Regions from separate parts of the Streptomyces nitrosporeus genome, predicted to be linked through region 4. Evidence: riboswitches for the same ligand, from Rfam matches in the RefSeq annotation. Region 4 holds a riboswitch; each other region holds the start of a gene.
What was found. A riboswitch is a leader RNA that binds a small molecule or an ion and turns the genes downstream of it on or off. The one in region 4 is predicted to bind cobalamin.
Positions count from the first base shown of each region.

Region 1: linked by a shared signal. The riboswitch ahead of CP967_RS32940 (energy-coupling factor ABC transporter permease) and the one ahead of CP967_RS00305 (ABC transporter substrate-binding protein) in region 4 are both predicted to bind cobalamin.
Region 2: linked by a shared signal. The riboswitch ahead of CP967_RS10825 (ribonucleoside-diphosphate reductase subunit alpha) and the one ahead of CP967_RS00305 (ABC transporter substrate-binding protein) in region 4 are both predicted to bind cobalamin.
Region 3: linked by a shared signal. The riboswitch ahead of CP967_RS27000 (cobalamin biosynthesis protein) and the one ahead of CP967_RS00305 (ABC transporter substrate-binding protein) in region 4 are both predicted to bind cobalamin.

Region 1 covers NZ_CP023702.1:7,396,313-7,403,721, forward strand. The annotation lists gene CP967_RS32925 (energy-coupling factor ABC transporter ATP-binding protein) at 1-507, opposite strand, end outside; gene cbiQ (cobalt ECF transporter T component CbiQ) at 534-1,283, opposite strand; gene CP967_RS32935 (energy-coupling factor ABC transporter substrate-binding protein) at 1,291-1,638, opposite strand; gene CP967_RS32940 (energy-coupling factor ABC transporter permease) at 1,635-2,342, opposite strand; cobalamin riboswitch at 2,373-2,555, opposite strand; gene CP967_RS32945 (ABC transporter ATP-binding protein) at 2,705-4,501, opposite strand; gene CP967_RS32950 (HelD family protein) at 4,797-7,007, opposite strand; gene CP967_RS32960 (PP2C family protein-serine/threonine phosphatase) at 7,187-7,409, opposite strand, start outside.
Region 2 covers NZ_CP023702.1:2,498,578-2,505,986, reverse strand. The annotation lists gene CP967_RS10845 (D-Ala-D-Ala carboxypeptidase family metallohydrolase) at 1-573, shown strand, start outside; gene CP967_RS10840 (GlxA family transcriptional regulator) at 597-1,571, opposite strand; gene CP967_RS10835 (hypothetical protein) at 1,653-1,865, shown strand; gene CP967_RS10830 (ribonucleotide-diphosphate reductase subunit beta) at 1,883-2,899, opposite strand; gene CP967_RS10825 (ribonucleoside-diphosphate reductase subunit alpha) at 2,899-5,316, opposite strand; cobalamin riboswitch at 5,453-5,576, opposite strand; gene CP967_RS10820 (GNAT family N-acetyltransferase) at 5,641-6,141, opposite strand; gene mctP (monocarboxylate uptake permease MctP) at 6,262-7,409, opposite strand, start outside.
Region 3 covers NZ_CP023702.1:6,110,649-6,118,057, reverse strand. The annotation lists gene CP967_RS27010 (inorganic phosphate transporter) at 1-1,117, shown strand, start outside; gene CP967_RS27005 (hypothetical protein) at 1,130-1,351, shown strand; cobalamin riboswitch at 1,510-1,637, shown strand; gene CP967_RS27000 (cobalamin biosynthesis protein) at 1,766-2,758, shown strand; gene CP967_RS26995 (cobyric acid synthase) at 2,755-4,356, shown strand; gene CP967_RS26990 (putative cobaltochelatase) at 4,353-6,380, shown strand; gene cobO (cob(I)yrinic acid a,c-diamide adenosyltransferase) at 6,380-6,988, shown strand; gene CP967_RS26980 (cobyrinic acid a,c-diamide synthase CobB) at 6,985-7,409, shown strand, end outside.
Region 4 covers NZ_CP023702.1:68,459-75,867, forward strand. The annotation lists gene CP967_RS00285 (cysteine synthase family protein) at 1-481, shown strand, start outside; gene CP967_RS00290 (ATP-grasp domain-containing protein) at 478-1,719, shown strand; gene CP967_RS00295 (MFS transporter) at 1,712-2,980, shown strand; gene CP967_RS00300 (class I SAM-dependent methyltransferase) at 2,949-3,692, shown strand; cobalamin riboswitch at 3,784-3,904, shown strand; gene CP967_RS00305 (ABC transporter substrate-binding protein) at 4,013-4,978, shown strand; gene CP967_RS00310 (FecCD family ABC transporter permease) at 4,975-6,093, shown strand; gene CP967_RS00315 (ABC transporter ATP-binding protein) at 6,090-6,875, shown strand; gene CP967_RS00320 (hypothetical protein) at 6,974-7,409, shown strand, end outside.

The DNA of each region.
Region 1 (7,409 bases), 7.3 Mb from region 4:
CTCGTCCAGGACCAGGACCCGGGGCCGCATCGCCACCGCGCCCGCGATCGCCGTCCGCTTCCGCTGCCCGTACGACAGCAGATGGGTGGGGCGGTCGGCCAGCGCACCGATGTCCAGCGCCGCCAGAGCCTCTTCCACCCGTGCCCGCACCTCCGCGTCCGGCAGTCCCAGGTTGAGCGGCCCGAAGGACACGTCCTGGCCGACGGACGCGGCGAAGAGCTGGTCGTCGGGGTCCTGCACCACCAGCTGGACGGCCGTCCGCAGCCGGGTGAGCCCCGCCCGGTCGTGACGCACCGGCTGCCCCCCGACCGTCAGCAGACCCTCCCGGGGCCGCAGACCCCCGCTGAGCAGCCGCATCAGTGTCGTCTTGCCGCTGCCGTTGCGGCCCAGCAGCGCGAGCGTACGCCCTTCGCGCACCTCGAAGTCCAGTCCGTCCAGCACGGGCGGCCCGTCCTCGTAGGAGAAGGACACCCCCCGCAGGGCGACCAGGACGGCGGACCCACTCACGGCGGACTCACTCACGGCGGACTCACTCACGACAGCGGCCTTTCCAGTACGGAGGTGAGAACGGCCAGAGCGATGAGCAGCACCGCACTGCCCGTCAGGAAGCGGGCGGACACCGGGACCTCGGGCACCAGGACCCGCAGCGTCCCGTCGTACCCCCGCCCCGCCAGCCCCGACTGGAGCCGGGCCGCCCGGTCGAAGGCCCGGACGAAAGCGGTGGCGCCGAGCCCGCCCAGCGACCGCCAGGCCGCCGCCCGCGTGGTGTGCCCGAGCCGCGCGGCCTGCGCCTGCCGGACACGGCGTACCGACTCCAGCAGCAGAAAGCTCATCCGGTACGTCACCAGAGCGACGTCCACGACCGGTGCGGGCACCCCGGCCCGCACCAGCCGGGGCAGCAGGTCCGACACCGGGGTGGTGAAGGCGAACAGCAGCACGCCCAGGGACGCGGCCGAGGTCCGCAGCAGCAGCTCCCCGGCCCGCAGGGGCCCGCCGCCGGCCAGGCCGACGAACCCTTCGGGCCCGCCGACCCGCACCAGCAGAGGGAGCGCCCCGGTCACACAGAAGCCCAGCGGGACCCGGTAGGCCCGCCACAGCCGGCGGGCCGGCACGCCCGCCGGGCCGAGCAGCACCACCAGCGCCGTGACCAGCACCAGGGCCGCCCCCGGCCAGGCCGGCAGCGAGATGGCCAGCACGGTCAGACCGAGGCCCAGGACCGCCTTGTCCACGGGATGGCGGCGGCGCCAGCGACTGCTGTGCGCCGCCTCGTCGATCGGCAGCACGGCCGGATCAGAACTCGCCGGGGCGGGAGCCGCCGGCGCCGTTCTGCCGACCCGCCGGCCCGGCACCCTGGCGCCGGCCCCGGTGCACCCCGAAGTAGTAGCCGAGGACCCCCGCGCCGAGAGCCGCCTGGAGGGCGAAGAGCGCCGACTCGATCTCGCCGGACGGCGGCTCGTACAGCGGGGAGAACCAGGGCTCGTAGTCCGGGTCGATCTCGGTGATCGCGGTCTCCGCCTCCGCGTCGGCGCCGGCGAACGGCTCCTCCTTGTGGTCGCCGAGCCCGAGGACCAGGGGCAGCACCGCCAGCGCGGCGACCGCCAGCAGGAGCAGCGCGTTGACCTTCGTGTGCTTCGTCATCGGGCCACCGCCCCGGCGGCCGTACCCGCGCCGTTCGCCCGGCGCGTCAGGAACACGCCCAGCCGGGTCAGTTCGCCCTTGCTGGACCGCACCAGCAGACGCATCACCAGCACCGTCAGCAGCCCCTCGCTGACCGCGAGCGGGATCTGGGTGAGGGCGAAGACGGAACCGAACGTACCCAGCGCCCCCAGGAACCCGCTTCCCGGATCGGGGAAGGCGAGCGCCAGCTGCACACTGGTGACGCAGTACGTCGACAGGTCCGCGACGAACGCCGCGGAGAACACCGCCGCCATCAGGGCGGCACCGCAGCGCCGCAGCAGCCGGAACACGGCGTACCCGGCCCAGGGCCCCACGACCGCCATGGAGAAGACGTTGGCGCCCAGCGTGGTCAGACCACCGTGCGCCAGCAGCAGCGCCTGGAACAGCAGGGTGATGGTGCCCAGCACCGCCATGACGGGCGGCCGGAACAGGATCGCCCCGAGCCCCGTCCCGGTGGGATGGGAACAACTCCCGGTGACGGAAGGGAGTTTCAGGGCCGACAGGACGAAGGTGAAGGCACCCGACGCACCCAGGAGCAGGGTGCTCTCCGGATGCTCTTTGACCTCACGGGTGAGCGATCTCACCCCGTGGACGACGAACGGCGCGGACGCGACACCCCAGGCGATCGCGTGCTCCGGAGGAAGAAAACCCTCGGCTATGTGCATGACTCGGCAGACCCTCTCCAGCACCTCGTGGATGGTTGAAGCGCCTTGGCCGGTCTCCTGGCTCGCGGGTACCACCGCCCGTGCTCCGCCTTCCCGGGTCGAAGGACCCAGTGGCTGCCCGTGAGGGCTGGAGCAGGACTTCCCGATCACAGTGGCGAGGGCCGCACCGGCATCACACCGGATTTCCCGTTCACCAAGGCGTGGCGACCCTAGTGCCCGCGCCCGCGTGGTGACAAGCGCGTTCCGGTGGCCGGTCCGGCCTGCCCGGCCGTCGCCCCGGGCCCGGCTGTCATCCCGGCCCGGTCCGGTCCCCTGCCGCTCCCCCCGCCGGTCGCCGTCCCGGGCCCGGCCCCCGCCTGCCGTCACCTCGGCTGCGCGGGTTGCAGCCCGGCGTACACGCCTCCCGTGGTCAGCAGTTCCTCGTGCGTACCCACCTCGACGATCCGGCCGTTCTCCATCGCCACGATGCGGTCGGCGCCCTGGACGGTGGAGAGCCGGTGGGCGACGACGAACACCGTGCGGCCGTGCACCAGCCGGGAGAGGGCCTCCTGCACCAGGGCCTCGGAACGGTTGTCCAGCGCGGACGTCGCCTCGTCGAGCACCAGGACGCGGGGATCGCGGATCAGCGCGCGGGCGATGGCCAGCCGCTGCTTCTGCCCGCCCGACAACCGCGCGCCCCGCTCCCCGACGACCGTGTCGAGACCGTGCGGCAGATCCGACACGAAATCCAGCGCGTTGGCGTCGCGCAGGGCACGCGTCAGCGTCTCCTCGTCCGTGTCCCCCATGCCGTACGCGACGTTGTCGCGGATGCTGCCCTCGAAGAGGATCGACTCCTGCGGCACCACCGAGAGGAAGCGCCGGTAGGTCCGCAGGTCCAGCCCGGCCATGTCGGTGCCGTCCAGCAGGATCCGGCCCGAGGTGGGCCGGATGAAACCGATCAGCAGGTTGAGCACCGTCGACTTCCCCGCACCCGACGCACCGACCAGCGCGATGGTCTCACCCGGCCGTGCGGACAGGGTGAAGCCGTCGACCGCCTGCTCCCCGTCGTCGTACGCGAAGCCGGCGTCCTCGAAGTCGATACGGCCGGTCACGCTCTCCACCCGCGCCTTGCCGGCGTTGTTCTCCAGGTCGGGCGCCTGCAGCACCTCTCCCGCCGAACGCACCGACTCCAGGCCCTTGGTGAGGACCGGAGCCAGGCCGAGCAGCGTGGTGACCGACCCCGTCAGTACGGTGAAGAAGGCGCTCAGCATCACCACGTCCCCCGGGGTGAGGGCCATCCAGCCGTGGTAGGCCACCAGGGCGGAACCGGAAAGGCACAGCACGCCGAGCGTGTTGAGGATCACCCAGGACAGCGAACCGAAGCGGCCGTTGATCATGTCCAGGCGCAGACCGGCCGCGAACACCTGGCGCAGGGAACCGTCGACCCGGCCGAGGGCGGTCCGCTCCAGACCGTGGGCGCGGGTGATGGGCATCAGCGCGGTCATCTCCCCGACCCGCGAGGACAGTTGTTCCACCTCGCGGCGGAAGGACTCGTTGTGGCTGCGCAGCCGCGCGCGGAGCTTCATCACGAGGAAGCCCGCCGCCGGGACCACGACGAGGAACACGGGCAGGAACTCGGGCACCCGCACCCCGATGACGACGAGCCCCCCGACCAGGGTGACGACGGCGCCGAGACCCATGTCGGAGCTCTGCTGCACCATCTGCTCCACGGCCTCGACGTCCCGGACCACCTTCGCCTGGAGCACGCTCGAACTGACCCGGGAGTGGTACCCGATGGACAACTGCTGCATCCGGCGGCAGAGCGCGGAACGCAGACTCGTGCCCATACGGCGGATACTGCCGCCGAGCAGCCGCACGTACCACTGGTGGAGCGGGTAGTTGATGACGAGGATGAACAGCAGGACGCCCGTCGACTTCCAGATCCCCGACTCCGGGCCGTGCTCCACGACCACGTCGAGAACGGTGGCGGTGATCAACGGCAGCAGCCAGATCGGGCTGTGCTTCACCACGAAGATGAGTGCGGCCAGGGCGAGGCGGCCGCGATCGGGGCGGAAGAGGAGGCCGAGGGTGCGGACGGGGTTCTCGCCGCGGTAGCGGTGATCGAGGTGGTCGAAGGGGGCCACGGGATCGGCGGCCGAGGGTGAAAGCGCTTTCTCCATAGCTCCATCCCACTGGCTCCGGACGCTTCGGACAAGCCCCCCGCCACCTGGTGGGACAGCGCCCGAAGGCGCCCGCCAGGGCGCCGGCCACCGGCGCCCTGGCGGCACCCCGCGGCCGTCGTCGAGGAGGGGCCCCGCGGCCTCAACCGCCTGTACGTGGCGCTCACCCGGGCCGTCTCCCGCCTGGACATCGTGCATTCCGAGCCGCTGCCGCCCGCGCTGGGACAGGCACCGCCGGGACAGGCGCCGGAGGAACGGACACCGCGGGGGGCGTCCCGGGCCGGGCGGGGGGCCGTCAGCGCAGCGATGCGGGCAGCGGCTCCCGGTGGAGGACACCCAGGCGCTGCGTCGCACGGGTGAGCGCCACGTACAGATCGCTGGTGCCGTACCGGCCGGGTTCCACCACCAGTACGTGGTCGAACTCCAGCCCCTTGGCCTGACGCGGGTCGAGCAGGACCACCGGCAGGGTGAGATCGGGCTCGGCGCCCGCCGTGACGTGGTCGAGCGGGGCGGCGATCTCCTCGTGCAACTCGCGCGGGGCGATCACCGCCAGACGCCCCTCACCCGGGGTCATCTCCGTGACGGCCCGGGCCACCGCGCCCGCCAGGTCCCGGCCCGCGTCCCGGATCCACGGCGCCTCGCCGGTGGAGCGCACCGAGCCGGGCGGCTCGAAGGACGGGTCCTCGGCCCGCGGCACCCGGGCGGCCAGCTCCATGACCTCCGCGGGCGTACGGTAGTTGACCATCAGCCGGACATGCTCGAAGCGGTCGCCGACGTACGGGCGCAGGATCCGGTCCCACGCACCGACACCCGCCTCCTCGGAGGTCTGCGCTGGGTCGCCGACCAGGGTCAGCGAGCGGGTGGGGGAGCGGCGCATCAGCAGCCGCCACGCCATCGGCGACAGCTCCTGCGCCTCGTCGACGATGATGTGGCCGAACGCCCAGGTGCGGTCGGCCGCGGCCCGCTCGGCCGCAGTGCGGTGGTCGGCCTCCTCGTGGCGCTCCGCCATGCGCTCGGCGTCGACGATGTCGTGGGCGGCGAGCACCTCGGACTCCTCGTCCTCGAACTCGTACGTCTCCGACCCCCGCGACAGCTCCAGCACCCCCTGGGCGTAGGCGATCCGCTCCTGGCGCTCCGCCTCGGCCGCGGCGCGCTCAGCGCTGTCGTCCACGCCCAGCAGTTCCGCCGCCTCGTCGAGCAGCGGCACGTCGGCGGGGGTCCACCGCCCGGAACCGGGCGCCCGGCGGATCGCGTCGGCGTGCTCCTGCGGTACGTGCACCGGGTCGGCCAGATAGTCCGCCAGGAAGTCCTCGGGGGTGAGGGCGGGCCACAGCTCACCGATCGCGGCATGCACCCGGGCACTGGCGGCGACCCCCTTGCCGAGCTGGGCGATGTCGTCGGCGCCCAGGAAGTTCGGGCCGCCGTAGGGGTCGGCCCCGATCCGGTCGGCGAGCTGCGCGGTGAGGGCGTCGATGATCCGGAACACGAAGTACGGGCGCGCCAGGTTGTGCGGCAGCCGGGTCTCACGGGCCGCTCGCCGGGCCTCACGGGCGATCTCCCGGTCCAGCACCAGGTCGCCGTCGTCGTGCGGCACGACCAGCGGCGCACCGGGCTCGGGCAGCCGCTGGCGGTCACGTACGGCCAGGGCCAGCGCCTCGGCCATCTCCTCGCCGCCCTTCACCGCGGCGGCCCGGGGCGTATCGGTTCCGCGCGCGTGGACACCGGGGAAGAGCTCGGCCTGGGTGGCCAGCATGACGCCGGTCTCGCCGAGCGCGGGCAGTACCTCGCCGATGTACCGCAGGAAGGCGGGGTTGGGCCCCACGACCAGCACCGCGCGCTTGGAGAGCAGCTCACGGTGCTCGTACAGTAGTAAGGCCGCGCGGTGCAGCGCCACCGCGGTCTTCCCGGTCCCGGGACCCCCCTCCACCACGAGGACCCCCCGGTGCGGCGCCCGGATGATGCGGTCCTGTTCCGCCTGGATGGTCCGCACGATGTCGCCCATGCGCCCGGTGCGCGCAGAGTTCAGCGCGGCGAGCAGCACGGTGTCACCGCTCGGGTCCTCGAAACCGGTGCGCTCACCGTCCTCGATGTCCAGGATCTCGTCGTGCAGTTCCGTCACCGTGCGGCCCTCGGTGGTGAGGTGCCTGCGCCGGCGCAGACCCATCGGCGTATGCCCGGTGGCCAGATAGAAAGGCCGCGCGACCGGGGCCCGCCAGTCGATCAGAACGGGCGTGTGCTCGGCGTCGTCCTCCCGAATTCCGATGCGGCCGATGTGATGTGTCTCCCCGCCGGCCAGGTCGATACGGCCGAAACACAGCGAGCCGTCCACAGCATTCAGAGCGGCCAGCAGCCCCGAGCGTTCGGCGACCCGCACATCGCGCTCCAGACGTGCCTGCAGACCGTTCCCCACCGGTGTCAACGCGTCCTCGACGCCTTGGGCGGCGACCCCGCGCAGCGCGTCGACACGGTCGTAGAGCCGGTTGACGAATTCCTGCTCCAGCTGCAATTCGGCGTGTTCCCGAGTTGACAAGACGGCTCCCTGCCGGATATCGTGTTTCTTGTGAGGCCCCCGATGCGGGGCCTTTTCTGTGGGCGCACAGAAACATTTAATGTACGTGACACAATGCCCGGTCCGCAATTGCGGACCGGGCATTTTTGTCGTCGGGGCGGCAGGGCCCCGGGCGCTCAGGAGGAGCAGACGCCGCCCGGGCACCCCGGGCCCGGGACCCGCAGGACGAGCACGGCCAGGTCGTCGTGCCCGTCCCCGGGATGGTGGTCGGCCAGGGCGGCGCACAAATCGTCGACCCCGTCCCCGGCGTGCCGGCCGGCGGTCGCCGCCAGTGACTCCAGCCCCCGGTCCAGCGGCTCGTCATGGCGCTCCACCAGGCCGTCGGTGTACATGACGACG
Region 2 (7,409 bases), 2.4 Mb from region 4:
ATCAGAGTGGCGGGCTACCCGGGGTACAACTCGGTGCTGGCCATCGACGGCTCGTACGGCCCCGCCACCAAGGCGGCGGTCAAGCGCTTCCAGGCCGCCTACGGGCTCGCCGCCGACGGAGTCGCGGGGCCGGCCACCCAGTCCAAGCTCTACGCGCTCCAGGACAACGACTGCACCCCCATCCACTTCACCTATCCCGAGCTCAACCAGTGCAACAGCACCTGGGCCGGCGGCAAGGTGGCGGCCGGTACGGCCAAGGCCAACGCGCTCAGCTCCATGTGGAAGCTGGAGGCGCTCCGGCACGCGCTGGGTGACCAGCCGCTCCGGGTCACCAGCGGTTTCCGGTCGGCCTCCTGCAACTCGGCGGTCGGCGGGGCCTCCAACAGCCGCCACATGTACGGCGACGCCGTCGACCTCGGATCCGGGCCGCACTCGCTGTGCACCATCGCCAAGCAGGCCCGCTACCACGGCTTCAACGGGATCCTCGGCCCGGGCTACCCCGGCCACAACGACCACATCCACGTGAACCAGGGCCCGAGCCACTACTGGTCGGCCCCCAGCTGCGGCATCTGACCTCCGCGCCCGGGGGCCGTCCGTCAGGCCGCGCCGGTCAGGGCGGACGGCCCCCGGAAGGTGCGGCGGTAGGCCTGCGGGGTCGTGCCGAGCGAGCGTACGAACTGGTGGCGCAGGGCGGCCGCGGTGCCGAAGCCGGTGCGCCCCGCGATCGTGTCCACGGTCTCGTCCGAGGACTCCAGCAACTGCTGCGCCAGCAGGACCCGCTGGCGCAGCAGCCAGCGGTAGGGGGTCGTCCCCGTCTCCTGCTGGAAGCGGCGGGCGAACGTCCGCGGTGACATGTGCGCGTGCGCGGCCAGCTGCTCGATGGTCAGCTCCTGGTCGAGGTGGCCCTCCATCCACGCGAGCGTCCCGCCGACCGTGTCGCAGCGGGTGCGGGGCAGCGGGCGCGCGATGTACTGCGCCTGGCCGCCGTCCCGGTGCGGGGGCACCACCATCCGGCGGGCGACGGCGTTGGCGACGGCGGGACCGTGCGCCTGGCGCACCAGGTGCAGTGCGGCGTCGATCCCGGCGGCGGTGCCCGCCGAGGTGATGACCGGGCCGTCGTCCACGTAGAGCACGTCCGGCTCCACCACGGCCTTCGGGTGGCGGCGGGCCAGCTCCTCCGTGTGGCGCCAGTGGGTGGTGCAGCGGCGGCCGTCCAGGAGCCCGGCGGCGCCGAGGAGGTAGGCGCCGGAGCAGACGCTCATCACCCGCGCCCCGCGTGCCACCGCGCGGCGCAGCGCTTCGAGGATCTCCTCGGGGTACTCGCGGTCCCCGAAGCGGCTGCCCGCCGGTACGGCGATGAGGTCGGCCTCCTCCAGGCGTTCGGGGCCGTGCGGTGTGCTGATGGTGAAGCCGGCGTGGGTGCGCAGCGCCGGGCCCTCCGCGGAGACCACCGCGAAGTCGTAGACCGGCAGTCCGTCGTCGGACCGGTCGAGCCCGAACACCTCGCACAGGACGCCGAGCTCAAAGGGGTGGACTTCGTCGAGCAGCAGGGCCGCCACATTCTTCAGCATGAGAACAGTGTGGCAGTAATTCGATGCTGTGTGACAGTCCTGCCACTGCCGTGGCAGGGCCGGGGCGGGGAGAGTGGGGTCATGAACACATTCCTGAGCTACCTGTCCATAACGGCACTTTTCGCCTTCGTCCTGCTGCCCGTGCTCCTCGGCCTCGCCCGGGAAGGGCGCATCTCCCGGGAACTGCGGGAGGCGGAACGGAGGAGGGAGGAACGGCTCCCGGAAGCGGCGGGCGCCGCGCAGCCGCTCACGGCCACGCGGCGCCCTTACCTCAGGTCCTGGGCGCGGATCTGAACAGGTGCGGGAGCCGCTCAGAAGTCGTCGTCGAAGGCGACCGAGCCCTCCACCGCGACCTGGTAGGCCGAGGGGCGGCGCTCGAAGAAGTTCGTCAGCTCCTGGACCCCCTGCAGCTCCATGAACGGGAAGGGGTTCTCGGAGCCGTAGAGCGGGGGGAAGCCCAGCCGGGTGAGGCGCTGGTCGGCGACGCACTCCAGGTACTGGCGCATCGACTCGGTGTTCATGCCGGGCAGTCCCTCCCCGCACAGGTCGCGGCCGAACTGCAGTTCCGCCTCGACGGCCTCCCGCAGCATGTCCGTGACCTGCTGCCGCAGCGCGTCGTCGAAGAGCCCGGGCTCCTCCTTGCGGACGGTGTCGACCACCTCGAACGCGAAGTTCATGTGCATCGTCTCGTCACGGAACACCCAGTTGGTGCCCGTGGCGAGGCCGTGCAGCAGGCCGCGTGAGCGGAACCAGTAGACGTAGGCGAAGGCGCCGTAGAAGAACAGGCCCTCGATGCACGCGGCGAAGCAGATCAGGTTCAGCAGGAAACGCCGGCGGTCGGCCCGGGACTCCAGCCGGTCCGTCTTCTCCACCGAGTCCATCCACCGGAAGCAGAACTGCGCCTTCTCGCGGATCGACGGGATGTTCTCGACCGCGGCGAAGGCCGCCGCCCGGTCCTCGGGATCGGGCAGGTAGGTGTCGAGCAGGGTCAGGTAGAACTGGACGTGCACGGCCTCCTCGAACAGCTGGCGCGACAGGTACAGCCGCGCCTCCGGGGAGTTGATGTGCTTGTACAGCGTCAGCACCAGGTTGTTCGCGACGATCGAGTCGCCCGTCGCGAAGAACGCCACGAGCCGGCCGATCATGTGCTGCTCGCCCGGGGAGAGCCTGGCGAGGTCGGCGACGTCGGAGTGCAGGTCGACCTCCTCCACCGTCCAGGTGTTCTTGATCGCGTCCCGGTAGCGCTCGTAGAAGTCCGGGTAGCGCATGGGGCGCAGGGTCAGCTCGAAGCCCGGGTCGAGCAGGTTCTTGTTCTTGGACGTACTCATCACTGGCAGGCCTCGCAGGACTCGGGGTTTTCGAGGGAGCAGGCGACCGCGTCCGCGTCGGGAGCGGGGGCCTGCTGTACGGGGACGGCGGCGGTGGCCGGGGCGCCGCCGGAGGCGGCGCGGGCGATCCGGGTCGCCGGGCGCGAACGCAGGTAGTACGTCGTCTTCAGACCCTGCTTCCAGGCGTACGCGTACATCGAGGAGAGCTTGCCGATGGTCGGTGTCTCCAGGAACAGGTTCAGCGACTGGCTCTGGTCGAGGTAGGGCGTACGGGCCGCCGCCATGTCGATCAGGCCGCGCTGGGGGATCTCCCAGGCCGTGCGGTACAGCGCCCGTACGTCCTCGGGGATCCAGCCGAAGCCCTGCACCGAGCCGCTCGACTCGCGCAGCGCCTCCCGGGTCCGGGCGTCCCAGACGCCGAGCCGCTTGAGGTCCTCCACCAGGTAGGCGTTGACCTGGAGGAACTCACCGCTGAGCGTCTCGCGCTTGAAGAGGTTGGAGACCTGCGGCTCGATGCACTCGTACACCCCGGCGATCGAGGCGATCGTCGCCGTCGGGGCGATGGCGAGCAGCAGGGAGTTGCGCATCCCGGTCCGCGCGATCCTCGCCCGCAGGGCCTCCCACCGCTCGGGCCAGGCCGGTTCGGTGGCGTAGTGGTCGGGGTGGAGCACCCCGCGGGCGGCGCGGGTCGCGGACCAGGCGGGCAGCGGACCCGCGCGTTCGGCGAGGTCGCAGGAGGTCTCGTAGGCGGCGAGCATGATCCGCTCCGCCAGCTTCGTGGAGAGGGCGCGGGCCTCGGCGGAGTCGAACGGCAGCCGCAGCCGGAAGAAGACGTCCTGGAGGCCCATCGCGCCCAGGCCCACCGGGCGCCAGCGGGCGTTGGAGCGGGCGGCCTGCCCGGTCGGGTAGAAGTTGATGTCGACGACCCGGTCGAGGAAGGTCACCGCGGTGCGGACGGTGGCGTCCAGCCGCTCCCAGTCGATGGTGCCGTCGGCGACGAACGCGCCGAGGTTGACCGAACCCAGGTTGCAGACGGCCGTCTCGCCGTCGTCGGTGACCTCCAGGATCTCCGTGCAGAGGTTCGAGGAGTGCACCACCCGGCCAGGCTCGGCGGTCTGGTTGGCGGTGCGGTTGGCGGTGTCCTTGAAGGTCATCCAGCCCTGCCCGGTCTGGGCGAGGGTCCGCATCATCCGGCCGTACAGCTCACGTGCCGGAACCGACTTACGGGCCAGGCCCTTCGCCTCGGCGGCCCGGTAGGCGGTGTCGAACTCCCCGCCCCACAGGTCGGTCAGCTCGGGGACGTCCGCCGGGGAGAACAGCGACCACGCGGTGTCCGCCTCGACCCGGCGCATGAACTCGTCGGGGACCCAGTGGGCCAGGTTCAGGTTGTGGGTGCGCCGCTGGTCCTCGCCGGTGTTGTCGCGCAGCTCCAGGAACTCCTCGACGTCCGCGTGCCAGGTCTCCAGGTAGACCGCGGCGGCCCCCTTGCGCCGGCCTCCCTGGTTGACCGCGGCGACCGAGGCGTCCAGCGTCTTCAGGAACGGCACGATGCCGTTGGAGTGGCCGTTGGTGCCCCGGATCAGCGAACCGCGCGCCCGGACCCGGGAGTAGGCGATACCGATGCCGCCCGCGTGCTTGGAGAGGCGGGCCACCTGGTGGTAGCGGTCGTAGATCGAGTCCAGCTCGTCCAGCGGCGAGTCCAGCAGGTAGCAGGAGGACATCTGCGGATGGCGGGTGCCGGAGTTGAAGAGCGTGGGGGAGGACGGCAGGTAGTCCAGCCGGCTCATCAGGCCGTACAGCGAGGCGACTTCGTCCAGCGCCCGCTCGGATTCGTCCTCGGCGAGCCCGCAGGCCACACGCAGCATGAAGTACTGCGGAGTCTCCACGGCCTCGCGGGTGAGCGGGTGGCGCAGCAGATAGCGGCTGTACAGCGTCCGCAGGCCGAAGTAGCCGAAGCGGTCGTCGGCGCCGTCGGCGAGCGCCCGGCCTGCCAGCGCGTCGAGAAAGGCGGCGTGCCGGGTGACGAACCCGGCCGTACGGTCCGCGATCAGACCCTCGCGGTGGCCCACGGCGACGGACGCGGAGAAGGACACCGCGCCCTGGCCCGCGGCTTCCCGGGCGATCGAGCGGGTGAGCAGCCGGGCCGCCAGCCGGGAGTAGGACGGGTCCTCCGGGATCAGCCCGGCGGCGGCCTCCGTGGCCAGGGAGCGCAGCTCGTCCTCGTCCGCGTGGGCGCTGCGGCCGCGGAGCGCCGCCGCGGCGATCCGGCCCGGGTCGGTGTCCGGCAGGTCGGCGGTGAGAGCGGTCAGGGTCCGCAGCAGGGCGGCACCGGGGGCGTCGGGGGCGGCTCCGGCCCCGGGCCCTGCCGGGGGGGCCGGATCCGGGACGGAAACAGGGTCGGCTGGCGCGATGCTCACGGGGGCTGTCCTCGCTCGGCTCGGGGCCGGCGGGGACAGGGGCAGCCGGGCAGGCCGGCGGCCCCGGCAGGGGCGTACCGCGCACGGCGTCCACCGGCCTTCCGCGAGGCCCGGACGTAGGGCGTCCGGTTCGGTCGAGCCGGACGCGCTGCCGGCAGGTCCTCGGACTTGCGGGTGCGCGAAAGCACACCGGTCATACCGTTGCGGGACAGTTCCGGATTCACACCGGATTCCCCTGCGGCGACAGCGAGCACGAGCATACATGTGGGGGCTGCCCGTCAGGACAGCCCCCACATGTTGTGTACGGGTGTGCCGGGGGAAGGCTCACAGCTCCAGACGGAACGTCAGCAGCGTGCCGGTGGTCATCGGCGCCCAGTCGCGTTCCGGGGTCCGGACGAAGCCCAGGCGCCGGTAGAGGCGGTGGGCGCCGAGCATGGCCCGCTGACTGGAGAGCACGAGTGCCCTGACGCCGTCAGCGGCCCGCGCCCGGTCGATACAGGCCCGTACGAGGGCCTCGCCGGTGCCCCGGCCACGGGCCCCGGGGGAGACGGCCAGCATCCGGAACTCGGCCTCGCCGGGGCGGGCGATGTCGGCCCAGGGCCCGCCGGCCACGGTGTAGGTCACGCCGCCCAGCAGCGTGCCGTCCTCGTCCAGGGCCACGAGCACCTCCGCCTCCTCGGCCCGCCGCGCGACGGCCCGCAGCCTCTCCAGATAGGGGTCGTCGGCGCCGAGGTCCAGCAGGCCCTCGTCGAGATAGGCCAGGGCGGTGAGCTCGCCGAGGGCGGCGTACCGCGAGGGGTGCACCCGTTCGATGGTTACGTCCATGCGGGGCAGTGTGCCGTGGGGCGGCCGGAGCCGCCCGGGGTTTTCCGGGCCGGGACGGCGGATGCCCGCCGCGCCCCGGGAGGGGGTGCGACGGGCATCCGCCGTGGACGGACCGGCGGGTCAGTGGCCGCCGGGGGCGCCCGCCGTGGCCGGCGGGAGCTCCGCCTTGACGCCCGGGTCGCCGACGTCCGCGGTGTAGTCCGACGGCGAGGTCTCGTCGATGCCGGCCGGGGCCTTCGCCGCGTTCAGGACGAAGGTCAGGACGACCACCACGACGACGTTCAGCACGAACGCGGTGAGACCGATGTAGCCGATCTCCCCGATGCCGGGGATCTCCTTCGAGGACCCGGCGAAGTGCGGCTGGGTCGGGGAGGACACGTTGTAGGCGGCGACGGTGCCGTAGATCATGCCGACCGCCCAGCCGGCGATGAGCGCCCACCGGTGGAACCAGCGGGTGAACAGGCCGCCCACCAGGGCCGGCATGGTCTGGAGGATCCAGATCCCGCCGAGCAGCTGGAAGTTGATCGCGACCGTCTTGTCCATGGTGAGGACGAAGACCAGCGCGCCGACCTTCACCAGCAGCGAGACCAGCTTGGAGACCTTCGTCTCCTGCTCGGGCGTCGCGTCCGGCTTCAGGAAGTCCTTGTAGATGTTGCGGGTGAACAGGTTCGCCGCGGCGATGGACATGATCGCCGCGGGTACCAGGGCGCCGATGCCGATGGCGGCGAAGGCCACACCGGCGAACCAGTCCGGGAACATGTTCTCGAACAGCTGGGGGATGGCGAGCTGGCCGTTCTGGACCTTGATGCCCGCGGCGATCGCCATGAAGCCGAGCAGGGCCAGCAGCCCCAGCATCAGCGAGTACAGCGGCAGGATCGTGGTGTTGCGGCGGATCACCTCGCGGCTGCGGCTGGAGAGCGTCGCCGTGATGGAGTGCGGGTACATGAAGAGCGCCAGCGCCGAGCCGAGCGCCAGCGTGGCGTAGCCCCACTGGCCGGAGACGCCGGGTGCGAGTCCGGCCACCGGCTTGCCGGCCGCCTCGTTCTTCTCCTCGAACGCCTTGCTCGCCGCGTCGAAGATCTGGTCGAAGCCGCCCAGCTTGATCGGGATGTAGATGATCGCCACCGCGATCACCAGATAGATCAGGCCGTCCTTGACGAACGCGATCAGCGCCGGGGCGCGCAGCCCGGAGGAGTAGGTGTAGGCCGCGAGCACGGCGAAGGCGATCAGCAGGGGCAGGTCCTTGACGAACCAGTGCGTGGTCTCGC
Region 3 (7,409 bases), 6.0 Mb from region 4:
GGTAGGCGCGTTCCTGTCGGTGGAGGTCGCCAGGACGATCTCCGGCGGGATCGTCGACGAGGACGGCCTCAGAACCGAGGTCATCTTCGCGGCGCTCGTCGGCGCCATCCTGTGGAATCTGCTGACCTGGCTGGTCGGCCTGCCCTCCAGTTCCTCCCACGCGCTCTTCGGCGGTCTGATCGGCGCCGCGGTGATGTCGGCCGGCTGGTCCTCGATCAACGGCGGCACCGTCGTCACCAAGGTGCTGCTGCCGGCGCTCGCCGCTCCCCTCGTCGCCGGTGTGGCCGCGTTGCTGGCCACGCGGCTGACGTACCGGATCAACCGGAAGATCACCGACGAGGAGCAGCTGAAGTCGACGGCCAAGGGCTACCGCGTGGGGCAGATCGCCTCGGCGGGCCTGGTCTCGCTGGCCCACGGCACCAACGACGCCCAGAAGACGATGGGCATCATCACCCTGGCACTGGTCACCGGCGGGGTGCTCGCCCCGGGCTCCAACCCGCCGGTCTGGGTCATCGCGTCGGCCGGTATCGCCATCGCGCTGGGCACCTACCTCGGCGGCTGGCGCATCATCCGCACCATGGGCAGCGGTCTGACCGACCTGAAGCCGCCGCAGGGCTTCGCCGCCCAGACCAGTGCGGCCACGGTCATCCTGGCCTCCTCCCACCTCGGTTTCTCCCTCTCCACCACGCAGTCCTGCTCCGGTGCGGTGATGGGTGCCGGTCTCGGACGCCAGGGCGGCACGGTCCGCTGGTCCACCGCGACCCGGATGTTCGTCGCCTGGGGTCTGACGCTGCCGGCCGCCGGTCTGGTCGGCGCGGGCGCGGAGCTCCTGACCAAGCAGGGCAGCTGGGGCGTCGCCGTCGTGGCCGTGCTGCTCGTCGCGGGCTCCGGTGCCATCTGGCTGCTGTCGCGGCGCAAGCCGGTCGACCACACCAACGTCACCGCGAGCGAGGACGACGGCTTCGCCGCCGAGCCCGCGGGCGTCGTCACCACCGCCATCGCGGCGGTCAGCCCGCCGCCCACCGACGCCGCGGTCGCCGACCTCAAGGCCACCATCCCGGCCCCGCCCCCCACCGCCGAGATCCCGGCCGACCCGGCCCGTCCGGCCACGGTGTAAGGAAAGATCCGTATGAACATCGACTGGGCAGCTCTCGGCTCCGTCTTCGGAGTCAGTCTCGTGGTCACCGTCGCCCTGGTGGGCCTGTTCACCCTCGGCATCGTCGGCCTCGCCAAGCAGGCGTCGGCCACGCGCGACGGCGGGCCGGCGGCACTGGTCCGCACCGGGGCGTACGCCTGCTTCGCCCTGTGCGTGGCAGCCGTCGCCTACGGGATCTATCTGATCGTCGCCTGACGGTCCCCCGCCCCTTGTCTCCGCACGGGCCCGTACGCACCTGAGGTGCGTACGGGCCCGTGTGCGTCTGCCCACGCCACGGCCTCGCAGGTCAGCGCCGGGTTGACGGGCGCTCACGGGGCGTGGTGGACTGCCGGAGCCATTTACGGCGACAGGAGAGGAAGCCGGTGCGAATCCGGCGCGGTCCCGCCACTGTCACCGGGGAGCACTCCCCCACACGGAAGTCACGGCCCGCCACCGCGGGCTGGAAGGCCGGGGGAAGCGCGGATCCGGAAGCCAGGAGACTCTCGTCGCCGTCACGTCGAACCAGGGCGCGGACCCTGAGTGAGGACATCTGCCATGCCCGGCCGCCGTGCGCCGTTCCCCCCGCCCCCCGTGACGCCGTCCCTCCGAGGCGCGACGGCGGGCTGATCCGTGCGAGCCGACCGCATCTTCGCGTACGGCGCCACCGCCGGCCTGATCGGTGACCTGCTGCTCGGTGACCCCCGGCGGGGCCACCCGGTCGCCGCCTTCGGGCGGGCCGCCGCGGGCGTCGAGAAGCGGCTGTGGCGCGATCACCGCGGCGCCGGTGCCCTGCACACGCTGCTGTGCGCCGGGGGCACCGTGGGCGCCGCGGCGCTCGCCGCCCGCGCCGTGCGCGGCCGTCCCGCCGCGGCTGTGGCGCTGACCGCCGTGACCGCCTGGTCCGTCGTCGGGGGCACCTCGCTGGGCCGTGAGGCCCGGGCCGTCGGGGACGCGCTCACCGCCGGTGACCTGGACCTGGCCCGGGAGCGGCTGCCGCGCCTGTGCGGCCGGGACCCGCAGGCGCTGGACGGGCCGCAGATCGCGCGTGCGGTGGTGGAGTCCGTCGCCGAGAACACCTCCGACGCCGTGGTGGGCGCCCTGGTCTGGGGCGCCCTGGGCGGGGTGCCGGGGCTGGCCGGTTTCCGGGCGGTGAACACCCTGGACGCGATGGTCGGCCACCGGTCGCCGCGGTACCGGCGGTACGGCTGGGCCTCGGCCCGTCTCGACGACCTGGCCGGCTGGCCCGGCGCCCGGCTCACCGCCGCGCTCGCCGTGGCCGCGGGCGGGCGCCCCCGTGCGGCGGTACGCGCCTGGCGGGCGGACGCCGGTCTCCATCCGAGCCCCAACGCGGGCCCGGTCGAGGCGGCTTTCGCGGGTGCGCTCGGCGTACGGCTGGGCGGGACGCTGGCGTACGGCGGGCGGGTCGAGCACCGGCCGGTGCTGAACGGGGAGGCCGGGCGTGAGGTCCGGGTGGCGGATGTCGAACGCGCGGTGCGGCTGTCGCGCCGGGTGGGTGCGCTGGCCCTGGGGGTGTGTGTGGCCGGGCGGCTCGCGGTGGGATACATGACCGCGCGCCCGGGGAGGGTACGGGCGCGCACGGCGGCGGGGAAGGAGCGGACATGAGTGGCGGACTGCTGGTCGCGGGGACCACGTCGGACGCGGGCAAGAGTGTGGTGACGGCGGGCATCTGCCGGTGGCTGGTGCGCCGGGGGGTGAAGGTCGCCCCGTTCAAGGCGCAGAACATGTCGCTGAACTCCTTCGTCACCCATGAGGGCGCGGAGATCGGCCGCGCCCAGGCGATGCAGGCGCAGGCCGCCCGGGTGGAGCCGACGGTGCTGATGAACCCGGTGCTGCTGAAGCCCGGCGGGGACCGGTCCAGCCAGGTGGTGCTGATGGGGAAGCCCGTCGGGGAGATGAGCGCGCGCGGCTATCACGGGGGCCACCAGGAGTCGCTGTTCGGGACGGTCGTGGAGTGCCTGGAGCAGCTGCGGAGCACGTACGACGCGGTGATCTGCGAGGGCGCGGGGTCACCGGCGGAGATCAACCTGCGGCGTACGGACATCGTGAACATGGGGATCGCGCGGGCCGCCCGCTTCCCGGTGCTGGTGGTCGGGGACATCGACCGGGGCGGGGTGTTCGCCTCGTTCTTCGGGACGACGGCGCTGCTGGATCCCGAGGACCAGGCCCTGGTCGCCGGGTACCTCGTCAACAAGTTCCGGGGGGACGTCTCGCTGCTGGAGCCCGGCCTGGACATGCTGCGTGAGCTGACCGGGCGGCGGACGTACGGGGTGCTGCCGTTCGCCCACGGGCTGGGCATCGACGAGGAGGACGGGCTGCGGGTGTCGCTGCGCGGCGCGGTGCGCGAGTCGGTGGTGGCGCCGCCGGTCGGCGAGGAGGTGCTGCGGGTCGCGGTGTGCGCGGTCCCGCTGATGTCGAACTTCACCGATGTGGACGCGCTGGCCGCCGAGCCGGGTGTGGTGGTGCGGTTCGTGGACCGGGCGGAGGAGCTCGCCGACGCGGACCTGGTGGTGGTGCCGGGCACCCGGGGCACGGTGAAGGCGCTGGCCTGGCTGCGGGAGCGGGGGCTGGCCGGCGCCCTGGCGCGGCGGGCCGCGGAGGGGCGCCCGGTGCTGGGTGTCTGCGGGGGCTTCCAGGTGCTGGGCGAGAGCATCGAGGACGACGTGGAGTCGAAGGCCGGGCTGGTCGAGGGGCTCGGGCTGCTGCCGGTACGGATCCGTTTCGGCCGGGAGAAGGTGCTGGCCCGGCCGGTGGGATCGGCGCTCGGCGAGACGGTGGAGGGATACGAGATCCATCACGGCCTCGCCGACGTGCGGGGCGGTGAGCCCTTCCTGGACGGGTGCCGGGTGGGATCCGTGTGGGGGACGCACTGGCACGGGTCGCTGGAGAGCGACGGTTTCCGGCGGGCGTTCCTGACGGAGGTGGCGCGGGTGGCGGGACGCCGGTTCGCGGTGGCCCCGGACACGTGTTTCGCGGCGCTGCGGGAGGAGCAATTGGACCGGCTGGGCGACCTGGTGGAGCGGTACGCCGACACGGACGCGCTGTGGCGGCTGATCGACACGGGGGCGCCGGCGGGACTGCCGTTCGTCCCGCCGGGGGCGCCGGGAACCGGACCGGACGGGCCCGGACAGGCGGCCCGGGACACGGGGGCCGGGCCGGGGCACGCCGTGACACAAGCGCACACGACCGAGGAGGCACCGTGAGTACGCCCTATCCCTTCACCGCGATCGTCGGGCAGGACGATCTGCGGCTCGGGCTCCTGCTCAACGCCGTCAGTCCCGCCGTCGGCGGGGTCCTCGTACGCGGGGAGAAGGGCACCGCCAAGTCCACCGCCGTACGGGCGCTCGCCGCGCTGATGCCCCGGGTGTCCGTGGTGGCCGGGTGCCGCTTCTCGTGCGATCCCGCGGCGCCCGATCCGGCGTGTCCGGACGGGCCCCACGAGAACGGTCCCGGTGTGCCGCGGGCCGCGCGGACCGTGGAGCTGCCGGTCGGCGCGTCGGAGGACCGGCTCGTGGGGGCGCTCGACATCGAGCGGGCCCTCTCGGAGGGCGTGAAGGCCTTCGAGCCGGGTCTGCTGGCCGACGCGCACCGCGGGATCCTGTACGTCGACGAGGTCAACCTCCTCCACGACCATCTGGTGGACCTGCTGCTGGACGCCGCGGCCATGGGTGCTTCGTATGTGGAGCGCGAGGGTGTCTCCGTACGGCACGCGGCGCGGTTCCTGCTGGTCGGGACGATGAATCCCGAGGAGGGCGAACTGCGGCCGCAGTTGCTGGACCGGTTCGGGCTGACCGTCGAGGTGGCGGCGTCGCGGGACACCGGTGAGCGGGTGGAGGTCGTGCGGCGGCGGCTGGCCTATGACGACGACCCGGCCGGTTTCGCGGCGCGCTGGGCCGAGGAGGAGGAGGCGCTGCGGGAGCGGATCGCCGCCGCGCGCCTCCTGCTGCCCGGGGTGGTGCTGGGCGACGGTGTGCTGCGGCAGATCGCGGCCACGTGCGCGGCCTTCGAGGTCGACGGGATGCGGGCCGACATCGTGATGGCCCGTACGGCGACCGCGCTGGCGGCATGGGCGGGGCGCGCCGAGGTGACCGGGGAGGACGTGCGGCAGGCCGCCCTGCTCGCGCTCCCCCACCGGCGGCGGCGCAATCCCTTCGACGCTCCGGGGCTGGACGAGGAGAAGCTGGACGACGCGCTCCGGGACGCGGAGGGCGGTCCGGACGGCGACGGCGACGGTGACGGGGGCGGTGACGGTCCGGGGCCCGGTGGCGGCGGGGGGCTGCCCTCGCAGGGCGGCGGCCCCGACGCCCCGGACCGGGGCGAGGACGCGGGCGGCGACGGGCCGGAGCCCGCGCCGGCCGCGGGGAGCGGTGGCGCGGGCGGCGCGGGTGCGGAGCAACGGCCGGTCGGGGCGTCGGAGCCGTTCCGGACGAGGATGCTCAGCGTGCCGGGTCTGGGCGAGGGCACGGCCGGGCGCCGTTCGCGGGCCCGGACCGAGCACGGGCGGACCACGGGGGCGCGGCGGCCGGAGGGCGCGCTGACGAAGCTGCACCTGGCGGCGACCGTACGGGCGGCGGCCCCGCACCAGCGGGCGCGCGGGCGGTCCGGGCGCGGGCTGGTGGTGCGCCGGGACGATCTGCGGCAGGCGGCGCGGGAGGGGCGCGAGGGCAACCTGGTGCTGTTCGTGGTGGACGCCTCGGGGTCGATGGCCGCCCGTAGGCGGATGGGCGCGGTGAAGGGTGCCGTGCTGTCGCTGCTGCTGGACGCCTACCAGCGGCGGGACAAGGTGGGGCTGGTGACCTTCCGGGGCACCGGTGCCGAGGTGGCGCTGCCGCCGACCTCGTCGGTGGACGCGGCGGCGGCGCGGCTGGAGTCGCTGCCGACGGGCGGGCGTACCCCGCTGGCGGCCGGACTGCTGAGGGCGCACGACGTGCTGCGGGTGGAGCGGCTGCGGGACCCCTCGCGGCGGCCGCTGCTGGTGGTGGTGACGGACGGGCGGGCGACCGGTGGTCCGGAGCCGGTGGCGCTGGCGGCGCGGGCGGGCCGGCTGCACGCGGCCGAGGGCACCGCTTCGGTGGTGGTGGACTGCGAGACGGGTGTCGTACGCCTGGGGCTCGCCGCACAGCTCGCCCGGGATCTGGGAGGGACCGCCGTCACGCTCGACGAGTTGCGGGCCGACTCGATCGCCGGGCTGGTCAAGGACGTCACTGCAGCGGGGAGGGCCGCGTAATGCCACAGGGACAGCCGGTTTCGATACCGGACGACGGACTGACGACACGTCAGCGGCGCAACCGGCCGCTGCTGTTCGTCCATACGGGAACAGGCAAGGGGAAGTCGACGGCGGCGTTCGGGCTCGCGTTGCGGGCGTGGAACCAGGGCTGGCCGATCGGGGTGTTCCAGTTCGTGAAGTCGGCGAAGTGGAAGGTCGGCGAGGAGAACGCGCTGAAGGTCCTCGGGGCGAGCGGTGAGGGCGGGACGGTCGCCTGGCACAAGATGGGCGAGGGCTGGTCGTGGGTCCAGCGGGGCCTGCACGGTGACAACACCGACAACGAGGAGAAGGCCCGGGAGGGCTGGGAGCAGGTCAAGCGCGACCTGGCCGCGGAGACGTACAGGCTGTACGTGCTCGACGAGTTCGCCTATCCGATGCACTGGGGCTGGATCGACACCGACGAGGTGGTCGAGGTGATGCGGAACCGTCCGGGCACCCAGCACGTGGTGATCACCGGGCGCAACGCGCCCGCGAAACTGGTCGGGGCCGCCGACCTGGTGACCGACATGTCGAAGGTCAAGCACCCGATGGACGCCGGCCAGAAGGGCCAGAGGGGCATCGAGTGGTGAGTGGCTGCGGTGTCCCCCGCCTGGTCGTCGCGGCCCCGGCTTCGAACAGCGGGAAGACGACGGTCGCCACGGGGCTGATGGCGGCGTTCGCGGGGCGGGGGCTCGCCGTGTCCCCGCACAAGGTGGGCCCCGACTACATCGACCCCGGGTACCACGCGCTGGCCACCGGCCGTCCGGGGCGCAACCTCGACGCGTACATGTGCGGGCCGGAGCTGATCGCGCCGCTGTTCGGGCACGGCGCGGCCGGCTGCGACCTGGCGGTCGTCGAGGGGGTGATGGGGCTGTACGACGGGGCTTCCGGGGAGGGCGAACTCGCGTCCACCGCGCATGTGGCGAAGCTGCTGCGGGCGCCCGTGGTGCTCGTGGTCGACGCCTCGTCGCAGTCCCGTTCGGTGGCCGCGCTGGTGCATGGTTTCGCGTC
Region 4 (7,409 bases):
CACCAGGGACCCTTCCGTGCGCCTGGCCGGCGTCCAGCCCTTCGGCAGCGTCACCTTCGGCAGCCAGGACCACCACGATCCCGAAGCGATCATCGCCGGCATCGGCTCGTCGATCGTCTTCGACAACGTCCGCCACCACCTCTACGACACCGTCCACTGGCTGGACTTCACTCACGCCATGTCCGGCGCCGTCGCCCTGCTGCGCGAGCACGCGGTGTTCGCCGGACTGTCCACCGGTGCCGGCTACCTGGCGGCGGCGTACGAGGCCCGCCGCCACCCCGACCGGCTGCACCTGGTGATAGGGGCCGACACCGGACACCGTTACACAGAACGCGTGTTCGCTCGGCATGCCGAGGCCCTGGAACCGGCCGCGCTGAAGCCCGTCGAGGTCCGCAGCCCGCAGGAGATGGCCATGCCCTGGTCGAGGATGACGTGGCAGCGCGCTCCCTGGCCGGCGGACCGGAAGGAACGAGCGACATGACCGTGGCCTGCCTGGAATCACTGACCTTCGGTCTCGGCCGCCTGGTCCGCGCCGCCGACCTGCTCGGCGAGCGCCTGCTGCTGCTGACCGGCGACCCCGCCCACTACGCCTACGAACTGGACCGGCTGCCCGCCGGCGCCCTCGACGTCGTCGTGACCGACACCTTCGACATGGAGCGGACCGCCGGTCTGCTCCGGCGCACCCCGGGGCTGCGCGGCCTGATCAGTTCCACCGACACCTGGACCCCGGCCGGTGCCGGCCTCACCGAACGCCTCGGCCTGCCCGGTCTCGATCCGGCCGTCCTGCGGCTGACCCGGGACAAGGCCGCCGTGCGCAACCGGCTGCACGATGCCGGTCTCACACGGGGCAGGGCCGCCACGGGCACCGGCCCCGGCCCCGGGACACCCGGGCTGCTCATCGAGGAGGCGGGACTGCCGCTCGTGCTCAAGGACACGGCGGGCACCGGAAGCCAGAACGTGTGGCTGGTGCGGAACGAGGGCGAACTCGGCGCGGCACTCGCCGAGGCATCCGGCCGGACCCTGAAGGGGCGGTTGTTCGCCGAACCCTATTTCCCCGGCCCGGTGTACAGCGCCGAGACGCTCACCTGGGACGGCCGCACCCGGCTGCTGGGTGTCTCCAGCCGCCTCATGTCGCCGGAGCCGCACTTCCGGGAGGAGATCACCGCCTTCCCCGTCGCCTTCCCGGCCCCGCGGCAAACGTCCCTGGAGCACTGGCTCAGCCGGGTGCTCGCCGCCATCGGCTACACCGACCGGTTCGCTCACGTGGAGTTCGTGCTGACCGCCGACGGCCCGGAGGTGGTGGAGGTCAACCCCCGGATCGGTGGCGCGCTGGTCGGGGAAAGCATGTGCCGGGCGCTCGGCGTCAACGTGTACGAGGCGATGGTCGAGGCCGCTCTCGGCCGCCGCCCCCGTCTGATGGACACGGACCTGCCCGGCGGCCCGGCCGCCGCCTTCGTCCTGGGCTATCCGGCCGCGCCCGGCGTGTTCGCCGGGGTCACCGGGCTCGACCGGCTCACCGGCATGCCGGGAACACCTGCCTGGTACCCGGTCAGGCGGACCGGCGACCTCATCGAGCACCTGGACGACAGCCGTGGATACGCGGGCATCGTGTACGCGGAGGCGGAGACCGCCGAACTCGCCACCCATCGCGCGGTGGCGGCCGCCAACGTCCTGCGCGTACGCACCGTCCCGGCCGGCCGGGAGGCGCCCGGTGGGTGAGCGCACCGCCCGGGGGCCGGGGCTGCGGGCCTCGCTGTTCCCGCTCACCGGCCCGCTGCGGTTCCTCCTGCTCAGCTCGTTCCTCATCCCGCTCGGCAGCTTCATGGTCCTGCCGTTCATGTCGGTGTTCCTGCACGAACGGCTCGGGATGGGGCTCGGCGCGGTGGGGGCCGTCCTGGCCGTGGCATCGCTCGTGCAGTTCTCCGGCGGCATCGTCGGCGGAGCTCTGGCGGACCGGATCGGGCTGCGCCGCACGATGCTGTGGGCGCTGGCCGTACGCACCGCCGGTTTCGCCGGACTCCTGCTGGCCCTGCGCTGGCCGCCCCTCGCGATCTGGGCGCTGGTCCTGACGTGCTGCGGTGCCGCGCTCTACCTGCCCGCGAACAAGGCGTACCTGGTGCACGGCGTCGACGACGAGCGCCGCCCGGCGTTCCTGTCCGCGGGCAACGCGGCGCTCAACGCCGGGATGGCCGTCGGCCCGCTGGTCGCCGGGCCGTTCGTCCTGTCGTCGCCCGGTTGGCTGTTCGCGGCCGTCACGGCGCTGTTCCTCGCGGTCACCGCGGGACACGCCCGGCTGCCCGGAAGAGAGGGGGAACACCCCGCCGGATCGGGGGGCACGGCCCGGCCGGGTCTTCTGGCCGGGGTGGCGGTCCTGCCGTTCGCCGCCAACGCGCTCGCCTTCCACCTCTACTTCCACTTCCAGCACTTCCTGGCGGTGTACGCCGTCGAGCGCACCTCCAGCGCGTTCTACAGCGTGGTGCTGCTGCTCTGCTTCACGCTGGTCATCGTCGTACAGCCGCTCGCCTCCGGCCTGATCCGGCGTATGCCGTACGCCCTCGCCCTCGCGGCAGGCTTCACGGGCCTGGCGGCGGGCATGGCCGTGCTGGCGGTCGGCACCCGGGCGGCGCTGCTGGCGGGCGGGGCGCTGATCACCCTGGGCGACATCGTGCTGTTCCTGAAGAACGACCTGGAGGCACTGCGCCGCAGCCCCCGCTCCGATGCCGTGGTCTTCGGTCAGCAGCGGCTGGCCGCGGGCCTGGGCGCCTGCGCGAGCGGTGTGCTGGGCGGACAGCTGTACGGCCTCGGCGAACGGGCCGGACACACCGGCTGGTTCTGGATGCTGGCAGCCGCCCAGTGCCTGCTGCTCCCCCCTCTGCTGCTCACACTGCGCCGACGCACCGCGCGGCGCCCTGTCCCCGACGGCGACCATGAAGGAGCACTGACGCGCGATGACACGGACGGGCGGGTTCCAGGACGATGACTTCTGGACCGAGTTCCATGACTTCCTCTTCTCCGAGCAGCGCCACGAGCAGGCCGAGGAGCTGCTGGACACCTCTCCCCTGCTGGACTTCCCGCAGGGGGCGCGCGTGCTGGACCTGTGCTGCGGGCCCGGGGTGTTCACCGTGCCGCTCGCCCGCCGCGGCCACCGCGTGACCGGGGTGGACCTGAGCCCGGCCATGCTGGACCGGGCACGCAAGCGGTCGGCCGGTGACAGGGTGACGTACGTGCGGGCGGACGCACGCGAGTACGAGGCACCGGGCCGCTTCGACGTCGTCCTCAACATGTTCACCTCCTTCGGGTACTTCGAGGATCCCGCCGACAACGCGCGCGTGCTGCGCACCATGTACACCTGCCTGGCACCCGGCGGCACGCTCGTCCTGGACCTCGCCGGGAAGGAACTCCTGGCCCGCAGGGTCACCCCGCCCAAGGTGGTGCGGCGGGGCGACGACGTGATGGTGCAGACCGACACCGTGCTGGACGAGTGGGCGCGGCTGCGCAGCGACTGGGTGCTGGTCCGGGGCGAGCGGGTGACCCGGGCCACCTTGACCTGGTTCGTGTACAGCGCGGTGGAGCTGCGGCGGATGGCCGAGGAGGCGGGCTTCGGGCGCGTGGAGGTCTTCGGCGGATTCGACGGACGTCCTTACGACGAGAACGCCGAGCGTCTCGTCCTCCGGGCTGTCCGCGAGGCGTGAGCCGGGCACCGGGCGTGCGGACGGGACCGCACGCGCTTTTGCCGTCGGCCGGGGCGACGTAGGATCACCTGGTCATCGCCGCGACGGGAGACAGGAAGCCGGTGCGAATCCGGCACGGTCCCGCCACTGTGACCGGGGAGCGCCCCTCCGACACGCCACTGCGCACCGCGCGGGAAGGCGGGGGGAACGTCGATCCGGGAGTCAGGACACTGGTCCGTCGCGGGCCCGATCCGAGGAGCGCGGACTCCAGGAGGCTTCACGTGTCCCAGCTGTTCACCCCTGCCCGCACGCGCGGGTTCCTCCGTGCCATAGCCGCCGCCATGGCTCTTTCGTCCGTGCTGCTGACCACCGGCTGCGGTCCGTCCGGCGGGAGCGCCGGGGACGCGAAGGCCGCCGCGGGCGAGCCCGCGGGCTTCCCGGTCACCATCGACAACTGCGGTGTGAGGACGACGTACGACGAGCCGCCGTCGCGGGCGGTCACCATCCACCAGCACCCGGCGGAGCTCATGCTCGCCCTCGGTCTGGAGGACCGTATGATCGGCACGGCCTTCCCCGACTCCGCCGTCCTGCCCGAGCTGAAGAAAAACTACGAGGCGATCCCCGAACTGGCGGAGAGGGAACCGTCGTTCGAGAAGGTCCTGGACGCCGGACCCGACTTCGTCTACGGCGGCTACGGCAGCGCATTCGCCGAGAACGAGGGCCGCTCCCGCGAGGCGTTCGCCGCCGTCGGCATCGACACCCACCTCAACCGTGAGTACTGCGGCAGGAAGCGGGTGACGATGAAGGACACCTACGACGAGATCCGCACCATCGGCGAGATCTTCGGCGTCCCCGGCCGGGCCGGCGAACTGGTCGCGGACCTGGAGGACCGCGTCGGCAAGGCCGCCGCCAAGGCCGGGGGCGGGCCCAGGATTCCCGTCTTCGTCTACGACAGCGGCGACAAGAGCGCCTTCACCGCAGGCGGCAGGAGCCTGGGTACCGAGCTGATCCGGCTGGCCGGGGGCGAGAACGTCTTCGCCGGCCTCGACGACGTCTTCGGCGATGTCTCCTGGGAGCAGGTCGTCGAACGCAAGCCGGAGGCCATCGTCATCTACGACTACGCGGGCGCCGGAAGCGTGGAGGAGAAGAAGGAGTTCCTGCTCTCCCGGCCCGCGCTCGCCGACGTACCCGCCGTCAGGAACAAGCGGTTCGTCGTTCTGCCGTTGACCGCTACCCTGGTCGGCGTCCGTTCGGCCTACGCGGTCGAGGACCTGGCTCGCGGACTGCACCCCGCGAGCTTCCGGTGACCCGGGCGGCCGCCACCGGTACGTCCGTCGAGCGGACGGTCCAGCGGCAGAAGGCCGGCGCGTCAGGGCCGGGCCGTGCGAGGCCGGCCGTCACGCTGCTCGTACTCGCCGTCCTGCTCGTCGTCTCCGCCACGGCGGGCCTCGCCATCGGCTCCGTCCGGGTGCCGCCCGGCCAGGTGTGGGACATCGTGACGCACGCGCTGGGCGCCGGCTGGCGGCAGCCGGACTGGCCGCGGGCCCGGGAGACCATCGTGATGGACGTGCGGGCGCCGCGGGTGCTGCTCGGTGCGGTCACCGGCGCAGGCCTCGCGGTGATCGGCACCGCGCTGCAGGCCCTGGTGCGCAACCCGCTCGCCGAGCCGTACCTGCTGGGCGTCTCCTCCGGGGCGTCCCTCGGCGCGGTCTCCGTGATCGTGTTCGGGGTCACCCTCTTCGGGCCGGTCTCCCTGTCGGTGGCCGCCTTCGTGGGCGCCCTGGGCGCGCTCCTGCTCGTGTACGCCACCGCCCGCACCGGCGGACGTATCACCTCGGCACGGCTGGTGCTGTCCGGGGTGGCGGTCGCGGCGGTGCTCACCGCGGTCCTCGATCTGCTGCTGCTCACCACCGGCCGGGGCAACGAGGCCCGCGCGGTCCTCGCCTGGACCCTGGGCGGCCTCGGCGGGGTCGACTGGGGCACCCTGTGGCTGCCGAGCACGGCTCTGCTGTTCGGTATCGGCGTCCTCATGGTGCAGGCGCGCAACCTGAATCTGCTGCTGGCCGGCGAGGAGGCGGCCACCACGATGGGGCTGGACGTGGGCCGGTTCCGTGCCCGCCTGTTCGTCGTGCTCTCCCTCGTCACGGGAGTGCTGGTCGCGGCGGCCGGGCCGATCGGCTTCGTCGGGCTGATGATGCCGCACATCGTGCGCCTGTTCGTCGGCGGGGACCACCGCCGGGTACTGCCGACGGCGGCGCTCGGCGGTGCGGTCTTCCTCATCTGGGCCGACATCGCCGCGCGGACGATCGCCGCGCCGATGGAAATACCCGTCGGCGTGCTCACGGCCCTGTGCGGCGGGCCGTTCTTCCTGTGGCTGATGCGCCGGGACGCCCGGCGCGGCACCGACCGAGGAGTGGCATGACCGCGACCGAACTGAGCATCGACGGCGTCACGCTCACCGCCGGAGCCCGTCACCTGGTGCGCGACGTCTCCCTGACCGCCCGTCCGGGCGAGACCATCGGGCTCGTGGGCCCCAACGGCAGCGGCAAGTCCAGTCTCCTGCGCACCGTCTACCGCGTCCTGCGCCCGGACACCGGTCGGGTACGCGTCGACGGAGGCGACGCCTGGTCACTGCCGGTACGGCAACTGGCCCGCACCGTGGCGGCGGTGGTCCAGGACTCGGCGGCCGACTTCGACCTCGCCGTCCGCGAGGTCGTCGCCATGGGCCGCACCCCGCACAAACGGCTTCTGTCCGGTGACACCCCCGAGGACACCGGGTTCATCGACTCCGCGCTCCTGGCGGTCGACGCCGTCCACCTGGCCGACCGCCCCTTCGACCGGCTCTCCGGCGGCGAACGCCAGCGCGTCCTCATCGCGCGTGCTCTCGCCCAGCGGCCCACCCTCCTCGTCCTCGACGAACCCACCAACCATCTCGACATCCGGCACCAGCTGTCCGTGCTCGGCACCCTGCGCCGCCTGCCCACGACCGTGCTGCTCGCCCTGCACGACCTCAACCTGGCCGCCTACTACTGCGACCGCCTCTACGTCCTGCACGACGGCGCGGTCACCGCCTCCGGTCCTCCCGCCGAGGTCCTCACCCCGCACCTCCTGGCCGAGGTCTACGGAGTGGCGGCGGAAGTCGCCACCCATCCGTGCACGGGAGCGCCACAGGTGACGTTCCTCCCCGAAGGGCCACGCGTCTGAAGCGCTCCGGCGGCGGCCCCGGCGCCGATGCCACCGTCCTCTGTAGAGTCGGCGCGGTCCTCAGGGCCCTCTGACCGTCCTCACCCGTGGAGACCCCCGTGCCCGACCAGCCACCGCTCCCGTCGGAACCCGGCGGCGATCCCGGTCCGGAAGAGATCCTGCGCGTGCACGCGGCACCCCGCGACCGGACGGTGGACGACCACATGTTCGACGCCGGAAGCGACGCCTGGGGGTCCCCCTGCAGCTTCCGGCTCCAGCTCTTCACCGCTCCGGGCCACCGGCCGGTCGCGGTGGCGACGCAGACCTACGACGAGGGCACCAGCCTGACGAACGCGGCCGAGCGCTACGCCTCCCGCGTATGGGAGCTGTATTTCCCGGACGCCCCGCAACCGCCACTCTGGATCCAGCGCCAGGTGGACCCTGCGGCCCCCGGGCCGGACGGCGGATACGAGATGGTGGTCTTCCACATGGACAGCCGTTCCGAGCTCCGCGCGGCCGGGTGGGTGCCGCTTCGCGCACAGCAGCTCACCGCGC